DNA from 4 places in the Streptomyces sp. NPDC046727 genome. Region 1 is predicted to be linked to each of the others. Evidence: riboswitches for the same ligand, from Rfam matches in the RefSeq annotation. Region 1 holds a riboswitch; each other region holds the start of a gene.

The links. Region 1 has a riboswitch for cobalamin ahead of ABZ937_RS37280 (prenyltransferase/squalene oxidase repeat-containing protein). Riboswitches for the same ligand answer to the same signal wherever they lie in the genome.
Region 2: another riboswitch for cobalamin. It lies ahead of ABZ937_RS35495 (hypothetical protein); the one in region 1 lies ahead of ABZ937_RS37280 (prenyltransferase/squalene oxidase repeat-containing protein).
Region 3: another riboswitch for cobalamin. It lies ahead of ABZ937_RS13795 (HoxN/HupN/NixA family nickel/cobalt transporter); the one in region 1 lies ahead of ABZ937_RS37280 (prenyltransferase/squalene oxidase repeat-containing protein).
Region 4: another riboswitch for cobalamin. It lies ahead of ABZ937_RS35355 (cobalamin biosynthesis protein); the one in region 1 lies ahead of ABZ937_RS37280 (prenyltransferase/squalene oxidase repeat-containing protein).

Annotation. Positions count from the first base shown of each region.
Region 1 is NZ_JBEYYR010000046.1:10,550-14,751, forward strand. Features, by position in the region: gene ABZ937_RS37270 (energy-coupling factor transporter transmembrane component T) at 1-264, opposite strand, end outside; gene ABZ937_RS37275 (SCO2322 family protein) at 332-982, opposite strand; gene ABZ937_RS37280 (prenyltransferase/squalene oxidase repeat-containing protein) at 979-2,193, opposite strand; cobalamin riboswitch at 2,311-2,438, opposite strand; gene ABZ937_RS37285 (phosphotransferase) at 2,498-3,166, shown strand; gene ABZ937_RS37290 (hypothetical protein) at 3,211-4,202, opposite strand, start outside.
Region 2 is NZ_JBEYYR010000041.1:4,258-8,459, reverse strand. Features, by position in the region: gene ABZ937_RS35510 (CbtB-domain containing protein) at 1-74, opposite strand, end outside; cobalamin riboswitch at 111-254, opposite strand; gene ABZ937_RS35505 (enoyl-CoA hydratase/isomerase family protein) at 405-1,475, opposite strand; partial or broken gene ABZ937_RS35500 (acyl-CoA dehydrogenase family protein) at 1,472-1,582, opposite strand; gene ABZ937_RS35495 (hypothetical protein) at 1,636-2,019, opposite strand; cobalamin riboswitch at 2,092-2,215, opposite strand; gene sigJ (RNA polymerase sigma factor SigJ) at 2,373-3,287, shown strand; gene ABZ937_RS35485 (SDR family oxidoreductase) at 3,357-4,094, opposite strand.
Region 3 is NZ_JBEYYR010000009.1:115,122-119,323, reverse strand. Features, by position in the region: gene ABZ937_RS13805 (glycoside hydrolase family 13 protein) at 1-1,633, opposite strand, end outside; gene ABZ937_RS13800 (metalloregulator ArsR/SmtB family transcription factor) at 1,701-2,051, opposite strand; cobalamin riboswitch at 2,132-2,324, shown strand; gene ABZ937_RS13795 (HoxN/HupN/NixA family nickel/cobalt transporter) at 2,353-3,441, shown strand; gene ABZ937_RS13790 (nucleoside hydrolase) at 3,438-4,202, opposite strand, start outside.
Region 4 is NZ_JBEYYR010000040.1:65,514-69,715, forward strand. Features, by position in the region: gene ABZ937_RS35345 (serine protease) at 1-1,682, opposite strand, end outside; gene ABZ937_RS35350 (CU044_2847 family protein) at 1,663-2,007, opposite strand; cobalamin riboswitch at 2,232-2,374, shown strand; gene ABZ937_RS35355 (cobalamin biosynthesis protein) at 2,475-3,419, shown strand; gene ABZ937_RS35360 (cobyric acid synthase) at 3,416-4,202, shown strand, end outside.

The DNA.
Region 1 (4,202 bases):
CGTGCCCGGGATGGGGGAGCCGAGCGCCACCGCGAAGAGGACGCGGATGAGGAGGACGGCGAGGGCGAGTCTGACGAACGCGGTGTAGGAGCGGGCCCAGGGGGCGGGGGAGCGGTGCGTCGCCACGACATAGCCGGAGGCGGCTATGAGGAGGGCGAGGAGGAGCGGGTTGGTGGTGCGGGTGGCGGCCGTCCCGAGCCCGAGCGCCCAGAGCCACCAGGCACCGGGATGCACCGTGGCGCCATGAAGCCGACGGGACGGCAACTCCCCGGAGGCGCGGGGAGTTGCGCGACCGGCCACGGCGCATCCGCACGCGCAGGACGGCCCGCACTCACCCCGACTCATCGCGCCGCCGACGTGCCTGCCACACCGCCGCGCCCGCCAGCAGGGCGACCACTCCCGCACCGATCGGCAGCCCCAGGGAGGGGCCGCCATCGGTACCGCTGTCCGAACCGCTGTCCGTGCCGCTCCTCCCCTCGGCCGAGACCTGCTCCCCGCACCCCTTCACCGGATACCCGGCGATGGCGCACAGCAGGGCGTTGGTGTCGTACCGGAGCGGCTTGGCCACCGCGGCCAGCGCCTCCGCGGCGGTGGCGTCGGACGACACCTGCGCGCACGCGGTACGGCCCGCCGGCGGCTTCTCGCCGGACGGCGCGTCCGTACGGGTGCCGAAGTCGAGGACCAGCGCCACCCGCTTCATGCCGGACTTCGCGGGCGTACCCGCGCAGATCGCGGCGAAGTCCGCCGTACCCCGCGGCCGGCTCGCGTCCGCCGAGTCCGCGCTCACCGCGAACCGGAAGCCCTGGACCGCGCCGTCGTCGGGACGGACGGTCGACGGACCCTGGGTGGCGTACGTCCAGTAGTGGCCCGTGCGCTCCCAGAAGGACCAGTAGCGGTACCCGGTGGCACCGGCCTGCCCGGCGGAGCCGAGCAGCAGCAGCGCGGCGACCAGCACCGGCAGGGCACGGCGGACGGCGGTCACAGCTGGCGCTTCTTCCGGCCGCTGAGCAGGAAGCCGATGCCGATGCCGGCGACGAGCCCGACGCCGACGATCCACCAGACGCCGGTCCGGGAGTCCTCCTCCTTCTCCTTCGGCGCCGGCTTGTGCGTAGCGGCATCCATCTGCGGGGCGGGGCCCTGCGCGTTGAGGGCACGGACCAGGCTGGTGCCGCCGAAGTCGCCCGGCTGCTCCCCGATCGCGTGCGCGGCGAGGATGAGCTGGGCGTACGCGGCCGGGCCGCTCTGCTTCGCCCACGGGCCGGCGTTCTTCTCCAGCCAGGCGTACGCCTTCTTCGCCGGCTCGGTGCGGCCGTCCGCGGCGAGCGCGACGACGGCGTCGGCGGTGTTGCCGAAGTCGGGCTGGGCCTTGGCGCCGGGCAGCGTGGACTGCAGGTGGCCGGAGTGCGCCACGGCCGCCGCCAGGTAGGCGCCGGCGTTGTCGGCGACCTGGGTGCGGGTGGGGTGGCCGGCCTTGGCGCAGGCGTCGTTCGCCGGGGCCTTGCCGGACTCCGCCACGAACCCCTTGCCGAGCGCGCCCAGCACACCGGCCGCCGTCGCGTCCGCGTTGGCGAGCAGCTTGCCCTTCTTGTCCGGCTGGTAGGCGAGGGCGCCGCCGCCGTCCTGGGCGCAGGGCAGGGCGAGGGCGGACAGCGCGTCGTAGGGGGACTTGCCGGACGTGCGGACGTCGGCCGGGTCGGCGCCGGCCGCGGCCAGCGCGCCGATGACGACGGAGGTGGAGTTGGCGTCGCTGGCGCCGCCCGGGTAGTAGCTCCAGCCGCCGTCCTTGTTCTGCACGGACTTCAGCCAGTCCACGGCCTTGCCGACGGCACCGCCGCGTCCGCCGGTCGCGGCCAGCGCCTGGGCCGCGGCGGCCGTGCTGTTGGTGTCGGTCTTGAGCCGGTCGTCGCAGGCCTTGGCGGGGGTGGTGCGGAAGGCGGCGAAGGCGCCGTTCGCGCACTGCTGGCCGGTCAGCCAGTCCACGGCCTCGGCGGCCGGCCGGTAGCCGAGCGTCCGCTGGGCGAGCAGGGTCAGCGACTGCCGCCACACGCCGTCGTACGTCGGGTCCCCCTTGCCGTACAGCCCGGACGGGACCGTCACCTTCGGGGACGGGGACGCGTCGGCGGCCGTGGCGGGCGCGGCGGCGGCCAGCACGCCTACGGCGGCGAGAGCCGCGGCACTGCGGCGTACGTTCATGGTCGGCGACTGCCTCTCCTGCGGGGAGCCGGGCAGCGCACGGGTGACACCCCGGGCGGCTCGGCTCCGTAGACCTCGACGGTGCCGTGCGGGGCGGGCTGCCTGCGCACGTGAGCCGGTCAACGTCCCGTGCGGGGCAGTCCGGCTCACCGCTGTCCGGCGGCTCACGGTTGCGGGTCAGCGCCGGAATTGCACCGGCTTTACCCCGTACGGGTGTGATGACGACCCCGTCACTTTACCGGCCGCCCCGCGCGGGCCGGGGGGTGGCTGTGGGCACACGGGCGTGGTGACTAGGGTCACCGGCATGACGGGGACGGGGAGACTGCTCGGCTCGGGCCGCTCGGCCGACGTGTACGAGATCGACGACGCGTGGGTGCTGCGCCGGGACCGGGACGGCTGGGGGGACGCGGCGGCCGAGGCGGACGTGATGGCGTACGTGGGGCGGCACGGGTATCCGGTGCCCCGGGTACGGCCCTCCGGCTCGCGCACCGATCTGGTCCTGGAGCGGCTGTCCGGCCCGACGCTGCTGGGCGCCCTCGCGGCCGGCCGGACCGGGACGGCGGAGGCCGGCGCGCTGCTGGCCCGGCTGCTGCGCGAACTGCACGCCGTACCGGGGCGGAACGCGGCCCGTCCCGAGGCGCGCGTCCTGCATCTGGACCTTCATCGGGACAATGTGATGCTGACCGCGGACGGGCCGCGGGTCATCGACTGGTCCAACACGGAGGACGGGCACCCGGGCCTGGACTGGGGCATGTCGGCGGTGATCCTCGCTCAGGTCGCCGTCGGCGGCGAGGCGTTCGCCGGACCGGCCCGGGAGCTGCTCACCGCCCTGCTCGCCGACCCTTCCGGGGTGACGGAGGCGGGGCTGGCCGAGGCCCTGCGGCGCCGGTCCGCCAACCCGACCATGAGCCGGCGGGAGGTCGCCCTGCTGCCGGCGGCCGAGAAGCTGGTCCGGGGGCTGGTCTTCTCCTAGTTCCGGGCCGCTGGTCTTCCCCTAGCTCCGGGCCGCTGTTGGTCCTAGGCCGCGTACAGGTCCGCCGTCGGGGCCACTGTCGCGGTGAGGTGGCGGGCCATGCGGCGCAGGGTCTCCTCGCACTGGGCGGCGTCCTCGCCCGTCGCCACCCAGTGGGCGAGGCGGTCGGTGTCGTCCGCGTGCGGGGCCGCCGTCACCGGGTCGCCGGCCTGCCGGGTGAGGACCATGCGCTCGGCGGACGGCTCGTGTTCGACGGCGGGGTCCAGGTGCAGCTGGGTCAGGCGGCCGGTCACGGCGGGGTAGGCGAACTGGACGGCGGCGGCCCGCTGCCGGGTGGGGGTCAGCTCCGGGTGCCCGCCGGTGGCCAGGGCGACGGCGACCAGGGCGAGGTCGACACCGGTGGCCCGCTCCACCAGCAGCGGGATCAGGTCGCCGGGCAGATGCGGGGCCACGCCCAGCACGCGGGGGCCGCGGGCGGTCAGCCGCAGCGTGACCTGAGCGACCGTGTGGGTGAGGCCGAGGGCGCGGACCGTCCGCTCGACGCACTGGCGCAGGAACCGGTTGTGCAGCAGCCCGTCGTGGGCGTGGACGCCGTGCCGCAGCGGGCGGCGGGCGGGCGGCGGACCCGGCGTCGTACGGGTCAGCGCGACGATGCGGACCTCGTCGTCCAGGACGACGGTCTCGGCGGACACCAGCGGCCCCTCCCCGTCCTCGGGGTTCTGGGGCTCGGCCGTCGGCACGCTGTGCCGTCGCAGCAGCGCCGGTAACGCGACGGGGTCGGCGCAGGCCGCGGCCGTCTCGTCCGGCAGGCCCGGTAACCCCAGCCGGCCCGCGATCCGCGCGGCGGTGACCAGGTGCTCCCCGGACCAGGTCAGCACGCCCCCGACCGGACGCCCTGCCGCGTACCGCAGCACGGCGTCCGCCGTCTGGGTCTCCCGGGCCGGGTCCGCCGCGAGATGACCGGACAGGTACGGACACGCCCAGGCCGGCGGGTCCGGGTCGACCAGGACCACCGGGCCGACCGCGGCGATCCGCG
Region 2 (4,202 bases), on a different contig from region 1:
GCTATCGCCTTCAGCGGCAGCTTGGCGGGGATGGCGGGAGTGGTGGCTGTCGGCTGGGCGACGGTCTGCGCCATGGCAGAACCTCCTCCGGGAGTTCGCGTCCCATGTCGGTGGTGCACAGGACGACGGCCACGGGTCTGACTCACGAGGAGCCCCTGGAGGCTCTCGCACACAGTGGCGCGACCGTGCCGGATTCCCACCGGCTTCCGTCTCGCCGTCGTCGATATCGGACAGACCGTACCGCGCGACCGGTGCACGGCCAAGACCGCGTCCACCAGCGTGATCTTCCTCTCGCACCGGGCGAACGGTCCTGGGCCGTGTGGGTCAGCGGTGGCGGAATTTCAGCGGTCGTTCGTCCGCGAGGGCGCCCATGTTCCCGACTCCGATGAATGCGGCAATCCTGCTCAGCGGGCCGGCGCGGTGCCGGGCCCGGCGAGCCCCAGTTCACGGTCGCCGAGCGGGGCGAAGAAGCGTTCCACGTCGGCGTCGGTGACCTCGGCGAGGGTCGCCGGCGACCAGCGCGGGTTGCGGTCCTTGTCGATGATCTGGGCCCGTACCCCCTCGACCAGGTCGGGGCTGCTCAGGGCGGCGCACGAGACGCGGTACTCCTGGTCGAGGACCCGCTCCAGCGGGCCGAGGCGCCGGGCGCGGCGGATCGCGGCCAGGGTGACCTTGAGCGCGGTGGGCGACTTGGCGAGCAGGGTCTCGGCCGCCTCCTTGGCGTCGGGGCTGCCGTGGCCGAGCAGCCGGTGGACGATCTCCTCGACCGTGCCGGCGGCGTAGCAGGCGTCGATCCACTCTCGCCGGTGGGCCAACTGCCCCTCGGTCGGCGGCTGCACATGGCGCGCGAGCGCGTCTCGTACGGGCATGTCGGCGAGGTCGTCCACGAAGTGCCCGAGGGCGGCGGAGGGTACGTAGTGGTCGGCGAGGCCGCACAGCAGGGCGTCTCCGGCGCCGATCTGCGCGCCGGTCAGCGCCAGGTGGGTGCCCAGTTCGCCGGGTGCCCGGCCGAGGAGCCAGGTGCCCCCGATGTCGGGGACGAAGCCGATGCCGGTCTCGGGCATGGCGATCCGGGACCGTTCCGTGACGACACGGACACTGCCGTGCGCGGAGACGCCGACGCCGCCGCCCATGACGATGCCGTCCATGACGGCGACGTACGGCTTGGGGTAGCGGGCGATGCGGGCGTTGAGGTGGTACTCGTCCCGCCAGAACGCGGCGGAGGCGCTGCCGTCGCCGTCGCGGGCGTCGTCGTGGACGGCACGGATGTCGCCGCCCGCGCACAGGCCGCGCTCCCCCGCCCCGGTGATGACCACGGTGTGCACGTCCGGGTCGCACTCCCACGCGGTCAGGGCCTCGGCGATCCGGCGGACCATGACATGGTTCAGGGCGTTGAGCGCCTGGGGCCGGTTGAGCGTGATGTACGCGGCCCGTCCCCTGGTGTCCAGCAGGACCGGTTCCTCGCTGCCGCTCATCCGAGTGCCTCCGTCGGGCCATGGGCCGCGATGACGCGCATGATCTCGTTGGTTCCTTCCAGGATGTGGTGCACCCGCAGGTCACGGACGATCTTCTCAATGCCGTACGCGCCGGGGTGGCCGCAGCCGTCGGCCGAACTCCTCCCGCTCGGTGCGGGCGTCAGGAATCCGTACGCCGCGGTGGCGTGAAGGCGTACAGGTCGAGGATGTCCGGCAGGGGCGCGACGCCGGGGCCACCGGCGCGCACCCAGCTGATGATGTCCTCGGTCGCGGCCGGGTCGTTGACGAGCCCCAGCCAGACCGGCCGCGCGCCGGCGGCCCGGGCGGCGGCGGACGGCTGTACGACGATGACGTTGGCCTGGTCGCACACGTCGAGGCAGTCGGAGATGCGCACGGGCACCTCCGCGCGCAGCCGTGCGGTCTGCGCCGCGTGATCGACCCCGATCACCTTGGGGCTGCCGCAGCAGCAGTCCCGGCACACGACGACCCGGCACGGCGCCGGACCGCTCCCCGGCACAGCCCCGGCCGGTGTCTCTTCCGTCAGCTTCTCGGGCACGCCGCGCCACTCCCCTCCCGGGGAGATCCGCCCCGGTGTCACGTGAGGAGGCGACCGCGTGAGTCTCCTGGCTCCCGGGTCACGGCTCGTGCCGCCTTCCCGCCCTGTTCGGGGGCGGTGGCCTGCCGGAACTCGCTCACCGGTCACAGTGGCGGGACCGCGCCGGATTCACACCGGCTTCCTCGGACCGCCGTCGCCTTATGTCGCCGGTCATCCTTTCATCACCGGCGCCGCACCGTCATCCGGCCCCGACTCGTGGCCGCCGCCGTATGCTCACAGCGAGCGGACCGCCCCGCACCGAGGCTCCGGCTGGACGGTCGATCTACGGAGGCATCGGCACGATGGACGAGCGACAACCGCTCACCGACGGCTCGCTGAGCGAAGCGGCGGATGTGTTCCAGCGGTTGCGTCCCCGGCTGTTCGGTATCGCCTACCGCGTCCTGGGCAGTGTGGCCGAGGCCGAGGACGTGGTACAGGACGTGTGGGTGCGCTGGCAGGGCGCGGACCGCGGTGCGGTGCTGGATTCCGCGGCGTTCCTGGCCAGGATCACCACGCGTCTGGCCATCAACGTGGCCCGGTCGGCGCGGGTCCGCCGGGAGGCGTACGTGGGGCCGTGGCTGCCGGAGCCGGTGGACACCAGTGTCGATCCGCAGGTCGGCGCGGAGCGCGGCGAGGCGCTGGAACTGGCCGTGCTGCTGGTCCTGGAGAAACTGAACCCCGTGGAGCGGGCGGCGTACGTGCTGCGGGAAGCGTTCGACTACGCGTACGACGAGATCGCGGGCATCCTCCAGCTGAGCCAGGCCAATACCCGGCAGATCGTCAGCCGTGCCCGCAAGCGGCTGTCCGCCGAGCGACGGGAGCGCGTCGACACGGCACAGCACCGGCGGCTGCTCGACGCGTTCGTCGCCGCCGCGCGGCACGGTGACGTCGCCGCGCTCGAAAGGGTGCTGTCGGCCGACGTCGTCGCCTACGCGGACGGCAACGGCATGCGCGGCGTGGCCCGGCTGGCGATCGTGGGCGCCGAGCGCGCGGCGCGGGTCACCGCCTTCAGCAAGAACTTCTTCCCCGGGGCCGAGTACACCGTGGTCGAGGCCAACGGCCTGCCCAGCCTGCTGCTCGTGCAGGACGGGGTGAGCGTCGCCCTGGTGAGCATCACGGTGGGCCCGGACGGCATCGACGGGCTCTACTGGGTGATCACCCCTGACAAGCTGCGGGCGTACGAGCGGTCCGCGCGCCGGATCGCCGGGCGTCCCTAGCGAAGGAAGGGCACCGCGTGAGCGTACGCGGTACCCCTGCCCTCGGTCGGTCCGGACGGTCGGCGCCGGTCAGTTCCGCTTGAGCCAGTCCTCGTAGCGGGTGGCCGCGACATGCACGGTGTCGTCGCCGGTCAGCACGTCGGGCATGCCCGCGAACAGGCCGGCGGTCTCGTCCGTGACGACCGTACGGCCGTCCGGCTTGGCTTCCAGCGTGAGCTCGGCGAGCCGGTCGAGTCCGTACACCTCGGGTCCCGCGATGTTGCGGATGCCGTTCGTCGGTTCGCCCTGGGCCGCTTCGGCGACGGCGGCGGCGACATCGGCGGAGGCGATCGGACGCAGCCGCAGGGACGGCAGGCGCACCTCCTTGCCCACGGTGGACATGTCCATCACCGGAGCGATGAACTCGAAGAACTGGGTGGCGCGCACGAGGCTGTAGGGCACGCCGCTGCCGCGCACGGCCTCCTCCTGGGCGACCTTGGCCCGGTAGTAGCCGTAGTCGGGCACCTGGTCGACGCCGACGATGGAGAGCGCGACGTGATGGCGGACGCCCGCCTCCTTCTCGGCCGCGAACAGGTGCTGGGCCGAGCGGGTGAAGAAGTCCAGCGCCGGCTCGGTCTCGAAGGACGGGGAGTTCGACACGTCCACGACCACGTCCGCGCCCTCGACCGCCTGGGCCAGGCCCTCGCCGGTGAGGGCATTGACTCCCCTGGAGGGAGCGGCGGGCACGGCCTCGTGGCCCTTGTCGCGCACCAGCGCGACCACCTGTGAGCCGATGAGCCCCGTACCGCCGATCACCACGATCTTCATCACTGTCTCCGTCAGCCGATTCGCTTCCGACGGACACCGGCGACACCCGCCGGGCCCGGTGCGGCAACGCGCACATCTCCAGGACAAGGCAGCGGTCAGGTTTGTGAC
Region 3 (4,202 bases), on a different contig from region 1:
CCGTGGTGTCCGGCGGCAGGGTGCTCCCCTTCGGCAGGGGTGTGCTGCTCAGCAGGACCTCGCCGGGTGGGAGCGGTACCGGTCCGGTGCCGAGGTTGGTGACGTTCCGCCAGGCCCCGGTGCGGCGGAAGTCCAGCACACCGGCGGCCGTGCCCGGCGTCCAGGCCAGCGTCTCGCCCTCCAGCAGCTTGCGGCGCAGCCGCAGGGCCGTGCGGTACAGCTCCAGCGTGCTGCCCTCGGCGCCGGCCTGCGCCTCGACGGCGAGGGCCGCGAAGGACGCCGGCTGCGGCAGCCAGCCGGCCCCGGGCCCGAAGCCGTACGAGGGTCCGGTCGTCATCCAGGGCAGCGGCACCCGGCAGCCGTCGCGGCCCTTGCGGACATGCCCGGTCTGCTCCCAGATCGGGTCCTGGAGCACCTCGGTGGGCAAATCGGCGACCTCGGGCAGGCCGAGTTCCTCGCCCTGGTAGAGGTAGGCCGAGCCGGGCAGGGCCAGCATCAGCAGGGTCGCCGCCCGGGCCCGGCGCACACCGGCCGCCGGGTCGACCGCGGGCGCGCTGCCGCCGGACAGCAGCCAGGCCGCCGGGTCGGTGCCGGGCGGCAGCATCAGCCGGGAGGCGTGCCGTACGACGTCGTGGTTGGACAGCACCCAGGTCGCGGAGGCCCCGGCGGACCGGGCCGTGGCCAGCGACCCGGTGATGACGTCCCGCAACTCCTCGGCGTCCCAGCGCGCCTCCAGATACTCGAAGTTGAAGGCCTGGCCGAGTTCGTCGGGGCGGGCGTACAGAGCGCGTCGGGCGCCCGGGACCCAGGCCTCGGCGACGGCGGTGCGCGGCGGGCGGTAGGCGTCGAAGACCTTCCTCCAGTCCCGGTAGATCTCATGGACCTCGTCGCGGTCCCAGTACGGGTGGCTGCCCGGCTCCACCCGCGGCAGCGCGTCCTCGCCGGTCGCGCCGATGCCGCCGACGTCCCGCAGCGGCTCGGTGAGGTCCTTGGCCAGGCCGTGGGCGACGTCGACGCGGAAGCCGTCGACGCCCCGGTCGGCCCAGAAGCGCAGGGTGGTGCGGAAGTCGGCGCGGACCTCCTCGTTGTCCCAGTTCAGATCGGGCTGTTCGGGGGCGAAGAGGTGCAGGTACCAGTCCCCGTCCGGGACCCGCCGCCAGGCGCTGCCGCCGAAGACCGACTGCCAGTCACTGGGCGGGAGTTCACCGCGCGCACCCTTGCCGGGACGGAAGACGTAGCGCTCCCGGGCGGCGGACCCGGGTCCGGCGCGCAGCGCCTCCTGGAACCAGGGGTGCAGATGCGAGGTGTGATTCGGTACGACGTCCACGACGACCTTCAGACCGAGCCGGTGCGCCTCGGCGACCAGGGCGTCGAAGTCGTCCAGGGTGCCGAGGCGCGGGTCGACGTCCCGGTGGTCGGCCACGTCGTAGCCGCCGTCGGCGAGTTCGGAGGGGTAGAAGGGGCTCAGCCACAGGGCGTCCACCCCGAGCGTGGCGAGATGGTCCAGCCGCTCGGTGACGCCCCTGAGATCACCGAGCCCGTCACCGTCGGCGTCGGCGAAGCTGCGTGGATAGACCTGGTAGATGACGGCCTGCCGCCACCAGTCGGGGTCCCTGGACGAAAGGTCTGCCATGCACGGAATCTGTCCACACCACCGGGAACCGGAAACGTCCGTCCGGGTGACCGAACAGCCGTCCGGTTCAGTCGCCGCAGTGCTCCAGCAGTCCCCGCACCTCCGCGTCCACCACCCGGTACCGCACCACGCGCCCCTCCTTCTCCCCCGCCACCACCCCGGCCGCCCGCAGCAGCCGCAGCGCCTGGGAGACGGCGGGGTCGTTCATGCCCGTGGCGATCGCGAGGTCGGAGACGGCGAGCGGTCCGGTGCGGTGCAGGGCGAGCAGCAGCGCGAGCCGGTTGGCGTCGGCCAGCAGGGAGAAGCGGTCGGCCCAGGCGCGCAGGCGGTCCGCGTCACCGATGGCGGCGATCGCCTCGCACACCCGGTGACCGTCGATGGTGCGCCGGTCGGCTCGGTCGGCAGGCACGAGATGCATGCCGTCATCCTCGCAGGCGCGCTTTTGTGATCTTGCATACCTGCGCGGGTGCGCAGCTATGCAGGAAACCGCGTGCCCCTCTACGGTGGGCGGGCCGTGGTGTTCGGGAAGTCGATGCAAGGTCGACGCGGCCCTCGCCACTGTGATCGGGGAGTCCCCGTTCCGCGTCCCGCGAGGGGCAGCCACTGGGCGTCGCAGGGCGGCCGGGAAGGCAGGAGCGGCGGATGTGCGTACCCGTAAGCCAGGAGACCGGCCACGGCAGCTCATGAAGTGATCCACGAGGTGCTGGAGCATGAAACCGATGGCTGACGCAGCTTCTTTCCGCTGGCGACGCGAGGACACCGTCAAGACGGTGGGGCTGCTGGCGGTGATCGTCGCTCTGCATGTCGTCGCCTTCGGGATCCTGTTCCTCCTCGTCGCGCCCGAGCACTACAAGGTGGGCAGCGATGTCTTCGGGGTCGGGCTCGGTGTCACCGCCTACACCCTCGGCATGCGGCACGCCTTCGACGCCGATCACATCGCCGCGATCGACAACACCACCCGCAAGCTGATGGCCGACGGGAAGCGGCCGGTGTCGGTGGGGTTCTGGTTCGCGCTCGGCCATTCCAGCGTGGTGGTGCTGCTGGCGCTGCTGATCGCGGGCGGCACCTCGCTGGCCGGGAAGGTGATGAACGAGGGGTCCAGCACCCACCAGGTGCTGGGCTTTCTCGGTACGACGGTCTCCGGGACGTTCCTGTATCTCATCGCCGCCCTGAACCTGGTCGCCCTGGTGGGCATCCTGAAGGTCTTCCGCGCGATGCGTGCCGGTGCGTACGACGAGAAGGAGCTCGAACAGCGCCTCGACTCGCGCGGGTTCATGAACCGGGTCCTCGGCCGGCTCACCCAGTCCGTCTCGCGGCCCGGGCAGATGTACCCGCTCGGCTTCCTCTTCGGCCTCGGCTTCGACACGGCCACCGAAGTCACGCTGATGGTGATGGCGGGCTCGGGCGCGGCGGCGGGCCTGCCCTGGTACGCGGTGCTCTGCCTGCCCCTGCTCTTCGCCGCCGGGATGAGCCTGTTCGACACCCTCGACGGCACGTTCATGAACTTCGCCTACCAGTGGGCGTTCTCGAATCCCGTCCGCAAGGTCTTCTACAACCTCGCCATCACCGGCCTGTCCATCGCGGTCGCCTTCTTCATCGGCACGATCGAGCTGGTCGGCGTGGTCCACGAGAAGTTCGGCCTCAGCGACCCGGTCACCGGCTGGGTGGCCGGGCTCGATCTCGACAACGTCGGCTATCTCATCGTCGGCCTGTTCGTGGTGGTATGGGCGGCGGCGCTGGCGTACTGGCGGCTGGCCCGGGTGGAGGAGCGCTGGTCGGCCCCCGCCCCCGCCGCCCCTGCCGACTAGCGTTCCACGGTCTCCAGGTAGAGCTTGACGTACCGGTCGGCGTTGACCTCCAACGCGACGTCCACCAGCGCCCGTTCGCGGCCGCCCTCGTGGATCTCGGACTCGCCCAGGCGGGGCCGGCGGTCGACGATGGTCTGGCCGCGGGTCGGGCCGGGGGCGAGGGAGACCTCGACCGGCAGGAGGCGGGTGGTGATGCCGTGCGGGTCGGCGACCGCGCACACCGCGCCCGCGTCGCCGAGGCCGCCCGCCTCCTCGGCCTCCGGCGGCTCGCCCTGGTGGGCCGGCCGGTGGGCGAGGAGTTCGCCGGCCAGGCGGGTGCCGGGCTCACTGCTCGCGCGCAGCCGGTGCACCTCGGCGCTGTCCACGACGACCTGCCGGAAGACGTCCAGGCCGTACATCGTGATCGGCACCCCGGCCGTGAGCAGGATCGCCGCGGCCTCGGGGTCGTGCCAGACGTTGAACTCCGCGACCGGCGTGGCGTTCCCGATCTCCACCGCCCCGCCCATGAACACGATCCGCTCGATGTTCCGGGTCACCTCCGGGTGGGTGCGCAGGAGCAGGGCGATGTTCGTCAGGGGTGCCGTCGGGATCAGGGTGACCGGGCGCGGGGAGGCGAGGATCTCGCGGTGCAGGAGCGTGACGGCGTCGACGTCCGCCGGGGTGCGGGACGGCGCGGGCAGGCCCAGGTCGCCCATGCCGTCGGCGCCGTGCACGGGGGCGGAGCGGGCGGGCTCCAGCAGCGGGCGCTCGGCGCCCCGGGC
Region 4 (4,202 bases), on a different contig from region 1:
AGGGCGACCGTCTCGCGGCCCGCGCTGTCCCGGGCGATGACGAGGAGCCGGGTCGCGGCCAAGGCCTGGGCGGCGGCGCGCAGTTCGTCCGGAAGCTGGTCGAAGGCGCGCGCCACCCGGGCGTACTCCTTGCCCTTCACCGGCCGCGCGAGGCGTTCGAACAAGCGGCGGGCCACCGCCTCGTCCACCCCGCCCGGCCCCTTGCACACCTGCGTCAGCTGCTGGTCCGCGTACCGGGCGAGCGCGCCCTCCACCCCGCCGATCTCGCGGTACCCGGCGTGCGTGAGGCGGCCGTGCGCCTGCCGTTCCCAGAGTTCCGCCAGGGCGAACTCCACCAGGGGCAGCGCGCCCGGCTCGCCGCCCGCGTCCGTGACGATCCGTTCGGCCAGGCCGGGTTCGAACTCCACTCCGGGGACGGCGGCGACGGGCAGGCGCACCACCTCGTCCAGCTGGGCCGGGGTCATCGGCGCGATCATCTGGACCGTGCCGCTGAGGGCCTCGGCCCGGCCGCCCATGACGAGTTCCTCCAGGGACGCCGAGCGCAGGGTGGCCAGGACCCGGAAGCGGCGGCCCTCCGGGTGGCAGGCCCGTGTCATCGGCAGCAGGACGTCCAGGAGGGCGCGGGCGTCGGCGGGGCGGGCGCCCACGGTCTCCTCGAACTGGTCCAGGAGGACGACGTGTCCGGCCGTACCGGCGTGCTCCAGGACGCGGGCGCCGAGCAGCACCGCCGTCCGGCCGCGGTCGCCGCCGGTGAGTTCCCGGGCCAGGTCGCGGGCGGCGGGGAACTGGCCGGCCAGGGCGGCCGCGAGGGTGCGGATCGGGTCGGTGTCCGGTTGCCCGGCGAAGTCCGTGACCGTGTGGCCGGCCGACCGGAGCAGGGGCAGCACCCCGGCACGCACCAGGGACGACTTGCCGACCCCGGAGGCTCCGGCCACCGGCACGAAGGGGTGGGTGCGGACGGCGTCGGCGATGCGGGCGCTGTCCGCGCGGCGGGCGAAGAAGACGTGGGCGTCCTGTTCGCGGAAGGGCTCCAGGCCCCGGAAGGGGGAGGGACGCAGGTCGGGGTCCAGGCCGAGCAGCAGGGCGGCCGGGATCAGGTACGCCGTCGCCGCCGGGGCACCCAGCTCCATGGCGACGGTCATGCCGACCACCCCGCCCTGCACGGTGTCCCACACCGGCGATCCGCTGAACCCCCGGGCGATCGAGGGGGATCCGGGCGCCGCCTCCATGGACGTCCAGCCCTTGCCGACCGGGGCGCGGAGCCGGCCGCGCACCCATACCCCGTGGTCGTCCGTGCGGTGCGGGAAGCCGAGGACGCGGAACGGGTGGCCCCACATGCCGGTGCCGCCCGCGAAGCGGACCGGTGCCGTGCCCGGGACGGTCTCCGCCAGGGTCAGCAGGGCGATGTCGCCGCCGCCGTCCGCCGTGACCGGACGCCAGTGGGTGACGGTCGCCGTGCGGCGCGCGGACGGCGGGTGCAGCAGCGGGAAGTCGACGGACACCGGGGCCGTGGGGGGTGTCGTGGCCGACTCGTCGCCGCCGAGCGCGCTCGCGACGACGTGCGCGCAGGTGCACAGCGTGCGTTCCGCGACCAGGAAGCCGGTGCCGGTGACCCGGCCGTCCTCGCTCCAGAAGCGTGCGATGCCGCGCGGGAGTTCGTCGTCAGGAGCGGCTTTCGCCATCACGCTGCCCCGGAATGTCCGACGGATCCGTGTTCGACCACTGCATGCTCACCGTGAAGTGCGCCTCGGTCGATCCGCGCGCCACCACCACCCCGGCCTCGGCGCTCACCGTGATGCCGAACTCGACGGTGACGGACTCGGGCGGTCTCGCCAGTGTGCGGGCCTCGGTGACGAGCGCGCCGAGTGCCGGGCGGACCCGGGTCAGTGCCTGCTGGAGGGTCTCGGCCGCCCCGGCCATCGCGCCGCCGCGCGAGACCCGCTGCACGCCCGCCGGGCCCTCGCCCGCCACCTCCAACAGCACGATCTGGCCGTCGTCCAGCAGCATCTCGCCCACATACGCCACTGTGCGTCCCCTCCCGCGTCCGTTGCGCCCCGTATGAGTCGTACGCGCTATTGCAGATGCTCACGGTGCGTGAGTACAAGCGGGAGCGGTGAATGCCGTCCGCGCGAGGGGAATTCACCGCGATCCGGCCGTCCGGCGGCGTCCGGCGTGCTAGCGGTGTGGGCCTCAGCACAGTCCGGCATCCCAGGTCAAAGGCAAGTTGACGGCCGTTCCGGGGGCGTGGTGGACTGCCCAGGCCATGTACGGCGGCAGGAGAGGAAGCCGGTGCGAATCCGGCGCGGTCCCGCCACTGTCACCGGGGAAGAACCCCCGGGAGCCAGGAACTCTCACCGCCGATTCACGTCGAACCAGGGCGCGGACACCCTGAGTGAGGACACATATCGCCATGCTCGGCTGCCCATCGAGGACCCGTACCAGGCCCGTTCCTGTGCCCACGGCCGGCTGAGCCGATGGGTGCCGATCGCACGTACGCGTACGGCGCCGCCGCCGGCGTCCTGGGCGACCTGCTCCTCGGCGATCCGCGCCGCGGGCATCCGGTCGCCGCGTTCGGCCGGGCGGCCGGAGCCGTGGAAGGCGCGTTGTGGCACGACCACCGCGGCTGGGGCGCGCTGCACACCGCCGTGTGCGCCGGTGGCGCCGTCGCTCTCGGCGCGCTGGCCGTACGCGCCGTACGCCCCTTGCCTGCCGCCTCCGTCGCGCTGACCGCCGCCGCCACCTGGGCGGTCGTGGGCGGCACGTCGCTCGCCCGGGAGGCCCGCGCCGTCGGGCGCGCGCTGGAGGCCGGGGACGTCGAGGCCGCCCGGGCCCGGCTGCCCCATCTGTGCGGCCGGGACCCGCAGGCGCTGGACGCCGACGGCATCGCCCGGGCCGTGGTCGAGTCGGTCGCCGAGAACACCTCCGACGCCGTCGTGGGCGCGCTGGTGTGGGGCGCCGTGGCCGGGGTGCCGGGGCTCCTCGGGTTCCGCGCGGTCAACACCCTGGACGCCATGGTGGGCCACAAGTCGCCCCGCCACCGGCGCTACGGCTGGGCCTCCGCCCGCCTCGACGACGTCGCCGGCTGGCCGGGGGCCCGGCTGACCGCCGTCCTCGCCGCCGCGGCCGGACCCGATGCCCGGGGCGCCCTGCGCGCCTGGAAGGCCGACGCACGCAAGCACCCGAGCCCCAACGCCGGGCCCGTGGAGGCCTCCTTCGCGGGCGCCCTCGGCGTACGCCTCGGCGGAACCCTCTCCTACGGCGGCCGGGTCGAGCACCGCCCCGTGCTCAACGGCGCCGCCGGCCGGCCGGTCCGGGTCACCGACATCGACCGGGCCGTACGGCTCTCCCGCCGCGTCGGCCTCCTCGCCCTCGGCACCACGGTCGCCGCGCGCGCACTCCTGAAAGGACGTGGGAAGTGAACGGTGGTCTCCTCGTCGCCGGCACCACCTCCGACGCCGGCAAGAGCGTCGTCACGGCCGGCATCTGCCGCTGGCTGGTACGCCAGGGCGTGAAGGTCGCGCCGTTCAAGGCGCAGAACATGTCGCTCAACTCGTTCGTGACGCGCGAGGGCGCCGAGATCGGGCGGGCTCAGGCGATGCAGGCGCAGGCCTGCCGGGTCGAGCCGACCGCGCTCATGAACCCCGTGCTGCTCAAGCCGGGCGGCGAGCAGAGCAGCCAGGTGGTGCTGCTGGGCAAGCCGGTGGGCGAGCTGAGCGCGCGCGGGTACCACGGCGGGCGTCAGCAGCAGCTCCTCGGCACGGTGCTGGACTGCCTGGCCGAGTTGCGGGGCACGTATGACGCGGTGATCTGTGAGGGGGCGGGGAGCCCGGCCGAGATCAACCTGCGGCGCACCGACATCGTCAACATGGGCATCGCCAGGAACGCGCGGCTGCCCGTGCTGGTCGTCGGCGACATCGACCGCGGGGGCGTGTTCGCCTCCTTCTTCGGGACCGTCGCCCTGCTCTCGCCCGAGGACCAGGAGCTGGTCGCCGGTTTCCTGGTGAACAAGTTCCGCGGGGATGTCAGCCTGCTGGAGCCGGGGTTGGACATGCTGCACGGGCTGACCGGGCGGCACACCTATGGTGTCCTCCCGTTCCGGCACGGGCTCGGCATCGACGAGGAGGACGGACTGCGCGTGTCGCTGCGCGGGACCGTCCGGGAGTCCACCGTCGCCCCGCCCGTCGGCGAGGACGTGCTGCGGG